2 regions of the Vibrio porteresiae DSM 19223 genome follow, and region 2 is predicted to be linked to the other one. Evidence: riboswitches for the same ligand, from Rfam matches in the RefSeq annotation. Region 2 holds a riboswitch; the other holds the start of a gene.
The links. A riboswitch is a leader RNA that binds a small molecule or an ion and turns the genes downstream of it on or off. The one in region 2 is predicted to bind lysine.
Positions count from the first base shown of each region.

Region 1 (3,309 bases), 980 kb from region 2:
ATTTCTGAGGTGGTAATCAGGTCGACAGAAATTTTATGTTTAGCCAGTATTTCAAATACTTTGGATAAGAAACCGTAAGCTTGGAACATCTTCGCACTATGCAGCGTAACCATAGTCTGGTTATTACGCAGTGCTAATGCACGAAATGGTGGTGCGCTTTCTACTTCTTGGCGAATCCAAGTGCCGCCTCGTTCTGGTTCTTTTGACGAGCCAACGAAAACTGGAATGCCATCGCGAAGTGCAGGTAGCAAAGTCGATGGGTGAAGAATCTTCGCCCCAAAGTTAGCCATTTCTGATGCTTCGTTAAAGCTGATTTCTGGAATAGGTTGGGCATTAGGCGCAATACGTGGGTCGGTGCTGTAAATTCCAGGGACATCCGTCCAGATCTCTAGACCGGATGCTTGAACTGCTTCTGCAATTAAAGCTGCTGAATAGTCACTGCCGCCTCGGCCTAATGTGGTCGTGTTGCCATCTTCATCTGATCCGATAAAGCCTTGAGTTACCACAACATGGTTTTGACAAAGAGGGACAAGAAGCTCTTTGGCTAGGGAGCCAATTTCATCGAGCTGAGGTTCTGCTTTACCAAAGTTGTCATCGGTACGCAGTACTTCGCGAATATCAAAACGGACAGCATTAATACCGCGTTCAACCATCACTTGGGTCAGGATGTAGGTCGACATCAATTCGCCGCATGCCACAAGATGATCGGTCAGTTTATGGCTAGATTGGTAAGATGCTGCCTCAGAGGCGCTAGTGATGATATCCAAAATAGCATGAACTTGTTTTTCAACTTTAGTTGGGTCACTCAGTTGGTCGATGATCGCATGGTGTATATCTGCGATTTGTTTAATGAGCGCGGCACGGTCGTCGGCATCAGCCACACCGTTGGCCAGTTCAACCAGTAAATTGGTCACACCTGAACAGGCGCTACTCACAACCAGTTTAGTTTCTTGATTGTTTTCGATAATCGCTGCACAGCGACTCATTGCTACAAAGTCTGCTACGCTAGTTCCGCCAAATTTCGCTACATTAAATGCGCTCACAATGTATTCTCCCGATACGTCCTAAAATAAAAATTGGGCTGTAAGAACAACCTTATGTCCTAATAATGTGAAGAGAGAGACGTAGAGCAAAAAAAGAGGTGTTACTTAAGAAAGGTTAAGGAGACCTCAGAAGCTCTTCATCAGACTGAGCTGATGACAGTTGAAGGGATTCAGCCCATTCACCCGACAGGTCACTACCACATTATGACCTATCTCGGCACTACTCCCCCTCAATGTTTTGTGTTGGAATTGTGGTTCCACAAAACACCTACCTGGGTAGTGCTCCTCTTCTGCTTGATAGCTTGTTCATTGAACGTGTTTGTGTGATTAATGTCAATCGTAAATTGCATGATTATGCCTGTTAACGGTTATTTTTATGATGAATCGGCTCTTCTTCGTAATCACAGGTAGCGTTGAGCGCTTTTCCATCTACGCTAAGCTTAGCAATAAATTTGTTAGCAAGGAGGCATCATGGCTATTACTCATTTTTTACCACCAAGAAGAATTTTGATGGGACCTGGCCCATCAGATATATCACCTCAAGTATTACAAGCACTTAGTCGTCCAACGGTCGGTCATTTGGATCCTCTTTTTATCGGCATGATGGATGAAGTGAAATCGCTACTGCAATATGCGTTTCAAACCAAAAACAGTTTTACGATTGCCGTCTCCGCGCCTGGTAGTGCGGGGATGGAGGCATGCTTTGTTAATTTGGTTGAGCCAGGTGACAAAGTTATCGTGTGTCGTAACGGTGTCTTTGGCGAGCGAATGCGCGAAAATGCGATTCGCTGTGGTGCGCAAGTCGTTGTTGTCGATGATGAATGGGGCGCTCCTGTTTCTGTTGATAAAGTAGAACAAACCCTTAAAGACCATCCTGATGCAAAAGTATTGGCGTTTGTACATGCCGAGACGTCTACCGGCGCGTTAAGTGACGCTAAGGCTTTAGGTGCTCTAGCAAAACGTTTCGGGATGTTGAGTATTGTCGATACAGTAACCTCGTTAGGCGGGGTGCCGCTGCTGGTGGATGAATGGCAGCTCGATGCGGTTTATTCTGGTAGTCAAAAATGCCTATCTTGTGTCCCAGGCTTGTCGCCGTTGACCTTTTCACCAGCCGCGATAGACAAAATAAAATCACGAAAGACGCCAGTACAGAGTTGGTTCTTAGATCAAACCCTAGTGCTAGCTTATTGGAGTGGTGAAGGGCGACGCAGCTATCATCATACCGCGCCAGTGAACAGTCTCTATGCGTTGCATGAAGCCTTACTCTTGTTACAACAAGAAGGATTGGAGAATGCTTGGGCTCGTCATCAAACAATGCACCAAAAGCTAAGAGTGGGATTGGAAGAGATGGGATTTGAATTTGTCGTGGATACTCCCTACCGGTTACCACAACTCAATGCCGTTTATTTTCCACATGGAGTGAACGATGGCGCAGTTAGACAACATTTACTCAATACCTACAATCTCGAAATAGGCGCAGGGCTTGGTGCTCTGGCGGGTAAAGCGTGGCGTATTGGTTTGATGGGGTATGGTGCGCGTGAAGAGAATGTCGCCTTATGCCTCAGTGCATTAAAAGCGTCATTGAGTACGGGTAGCTAAGTTTCTCATTGCTAAGTTTCGTAGAGTAATAAGGCCTGAAATCTCAGGCCTTATTTGAATCAGAGAGAAGAAACCGATGATGTGTTAGTGTCCCTCTGGTATTGCTGAAGATGCCCCAGACGCTGCTGATATCGACACTGGGTCAACATACTGCACTGAGTCAAATTCAACTTCTGGGAATAAAAATTTGGCTTCAGCGCGAATCTGTTCTGCTCGGCTTGCTTCGCCGATGCTCTGATACGCAATAATCAAGTTCTTGTAGAATTCAGGCCTTGGTTTACGTTTGATGATGCCAAGTGACCAATCAATAAAAGGCTGAATATACTTCGCTTCATGTTGTTGTAATCCCATCTCTAGATAGGTGCTGTACACATCCCAATCGTAACGATCTTGCCAGACATATAAGTTGGTTACCTTGTTTAGCAAGGCTGGGTCATGGGGAGCTAAACGCTCAAAACGAATCAAAACATAGTTGGTTTGCAGAGCCGTTACCATAAACGCGGTGGTGAGCAATGGTACAAGTAACGAAAGAATTCTTAAACCTGCTTTAATCCAATGGTGGAATGCCCAGTAACGGTATTTGGCCGAGCGCTGATCAATCCAATAGAGCAAGATCAAAAATGTAATCCAATGCGCTGTCGAATGATAAAAAGGATACTCGAGCTGG
Region 1 covers NZ_AP024895.1:389,196-392,504, forward strand. The annotation lists gene lysC (lysine-sensitive aspartokinase 3) at 1-1,043, opposite strand, end outside; lysine riboswitch at 1,166-1,341, opposite strand; gene OCV11_RS01810 (pyridoxal-phosphate-dependent aminotransferase family protein) at 1,515-2,642, shown strand; gene OCV11_RS01815 (PglL family O-oligosaccharyltransferase) at 2,727-3,309, opposite strand, start outside.
Region 1: linked by a shared signal. The riboswitch ahead of lysC (lysine-sensitive aspartokinase 3) and the one ahead of OCV11_RS06375 (Na+/H+ antiporter NhaC family protein) in region 2 are both predicted to bind lysine.

Region 2 (3,309 bases):
ATGCTGGTGGCACTATTGGTAACACTCTGCACAACTACTCAGTACTCGCTGATGACCGCTCTACCTTATTGGGTGTGATGAGTAATGATATTAAAATTGGCAGTTACGGGTACCGTTATTTATGCAATACCTCTAGCCGAGTTGATCTGAACTATTTGCAGGGAGTAGATGGTCCTATCGGTCGCTGTTTTGCTTTGATCACAGAAGATGGTGAACGTACTTTCGCAATTAGTGAAGGTAAAATGAATCAGCTGGAACCGACCAATATTCCCGAAGCGATTTTTGAAAATGCCTCAGCATTAGTTCTTACTGCTTATTTAGTGCGTTGTAAACCGGGTGATCCAATGCCTGCTGCAACGATGAAAGCAGTGGAATACGCGAAAAAATACAATGTGCCAGTGGTTTTAACCCTAGGAACTAAATTTGTTATCCAAGATGATCCGCTATTCTGGCAGCAATTTTTAAAAGACCATGTTTCTGTTGTGGCGATGAATGAAGATGAAGCGGCTGCATTAACAGGCGAAAAAGATCCTTTATTAGCTTCCGATAAAGCGCTCGATTGGGTTGACCTAGTATTGTGTACTGCGGGTCCAGTTGGTTTATTTATGGCCGGTTATACAGAGGATGAGACGAAACGTGAAACAACTCTGCCACTTTTACCTGGTGCTATCGCGGAGTTCAATCGCTATGAGTTTAGCCGCCCAGCGAAAAAAATAACCTGTGCAAACCCTTTAAAAGTTTACTCTCATATTGCGCCTTATATGGGTGGGCCATTAAAAATTAAAAACACCAATGGTGCGGGAGATGCGGCATTATCCGCGCTACTGCACGATATGGCGGCCAATAAATACCACAAAGAGATCGTGCCTAATTCTAGTAAACATCAGTACCAATTTTTGACTTATTCTTCATTTTCTCAAGTCTGCAAATATTCTAATCGTGCTAGTTACGAAGTGTTAGCTCAGCACTCTCCACGTTTGTCGAAAGGTTTACCAGAACGTGAAGACAGCTTAGAAGAATCTTATTGGGAACGTTAACATTATTATGGATATCAATAATAATGCAGTAATATGCTTATTGATATCCATTATCATATGACAGTTTTGAAGATATAAAAAAGGCTCCTTATTAGGAGCCTTTTTATTATCCAACATACTAATTTAGAAATTAAATCTCGAATTGTTCTAGAGATTTACCTTCGTCTAGTGCTTTTTGGATTACAGATGGAGTACGGCCTTGGCCAGTCCAAGTTTTTTCTTCGCCGTTAGTGTCTACATATTTGTATTTTGCTGGACGAGGTGCGCGTTTGCCTTTAGCTTTGCCACCTTTAGTTTCACCAGCTAATGCTGAAATAAGAGCATCAACATCAATACCATCAGCAGCAATTTGTTCAGCAATTGCAGAAAGTTTTGCTTCTTGTTCTGCTAATGCTGCACGTTCTTCTTCTTCAGATTCGCGACGTTCTGTAACAACAGTAGATAATTTATCCAGAGCTTCTTCAAGTTGCTCAAGAGTCAAATCACGAGCGTAGGCACGTAGGCTACGAATATTCAATAGAGTTTTAGTTACTTCCGACATTACTGTTTCCCATTAAATAAAATTTAATAACAAGGTAATTCTAAACCGAGCTATTTATTCTGACAACATAGAAAATCAAATTAAATTAAGATTTACCACAAAATATATCTGCTCAGACTCAATATCAATAAAAAAGTTCAGCGAATTGTAAAATAGAACTCAATTATTTTAGTAACAAATGTCAATAAGTGTAAATTTGTGTCTGATTTTAAGAAGCTCATTGCATAAGATTCATTAATTATAGCCAATTAAGAAAATTTCGTGTGAGCTTGGACAAAGTTTAGTCAATTTTTTTTTAATAATAACTAGAGTTGCATTGAGAGCGTGGATAAGTACAATACGCCTACCTAAAGCGAAGTAGAACGTTATTGTCTAGAAATACAAATAAAGACAAGTTCGAGCTTCGACGTAGAGGTGCGGTATTGAAAAGTACCTATGGTTGGAGTGATGTCGATGAACCATAGCGAAAGGCACTATCGCCGAAGTCAGTATGCATATCAACGCTGCTGGCTGGGGTTGCATTAAATAGGTGCAACACTGCCATAGTCTATTATGTTGTTAAACTATGGAGCGCTACTGTAGGGTTGGGTGGAGTGTTCGCTTCCCTTTCGCTTGCTTCAACATATATTGCGTTATTGCGTAATTGTCTGCAGTAGATCTCTAACCATTTGGTTTATGAAGATCATGAATTTAATCGATTTTTCTGCTTCAGCACTGTCAATACTACCTCCTGTAGTTGCGTTAAGTCTGGCTATTCTTACCCGTCGCGTCCTGCTGTCTCTAGGCGTGGGTATTTTACTTGGTGCATTTCTTCTTGGTGATTTCCAAATCGGTCAATCACTCCTTTATGTATTCAACAAAGTCAAAGATGTGTTTATCGCTGATGGCGGTATCAATACTTGGAACATGAGCATTGTTTGCTTCCTGCTTTTACTGGGGATGATGACAGCGTTGCTGACACTGTCTGGCGGTACTCATGCGTTTGCTGAGTGGGCGCAAGTGCGTGTAAAGAGCAAGCGTGGTTCAAAACTGCTGGCGGGTTTCCTTGGCGTGTTCATCTTTGTTGATGACTACTTCAACAGCTTAGCGGTAGGCTCTATTGCCCGTCCTGTTACTGACCGTTTTAAAGTGTCTCGCGCTAAACTGGCTTATATCCTTGATTCCACTGCCGCACCTATGTGTGTTGTGATGCCAGCATCAAGCTGGGGCGCATACATCATGACGATCGTTAGCGGTATTTTGGTGTCACACGGTATTACTGAGTATTCGCCGCTAGGTGCATACATGCGTTTAGTACCGATGAACTACTACGCGATTTTCGCCCTCATCATGGTATTTGTCGTGGCTTGGTTCCAAATGGATATCGGCCCAATGCGTCAACATGAAATCAATGCAGAGCAGGGCGTTGGTTTTGACAGCGACAGTAATATCAAAGATCTGAGCGAAGACTTAGATATTGAAGAGAGCGATCACGGTAAAGTCTCTGACCTTATCATGCCGATTGTGATGCTGATTATCGCGACCATCTCTGCGATGATTTACACCGGTAAGGTTGCGATGATCGCCGATGGTAAACCGTTCACTGTGCTGGGTGCATTTGAAAACACCGATGTGGGTACCTCTTTAGTCTTCGGTGGTCTAATTGGTTTAGTCGTTGCGCTATACACAGTGCTAAAACAACGCTTAGCAACTAAAGCGATTAGCCACACTCTTTGGGTGGGTGCTAAATCG
Region 2 covers NZ_AP024895.1:1,373,814-1,377,122, forward strand. The annotation lists gene OCV11_RS06365 (inosine/guanosine kinase) at 1-1,037, shown strand, start outside; gene OCV11_RS06370 (H-NS family histone-like protein) at 1,168-1,578, opposite strand; lysine riboswitch at 1,980-2,162, shown strand; gene OCV11_RS06375 (Na+/H+ antiporter NhaC family protein) at 2,263-3,309, shown strand, end outside.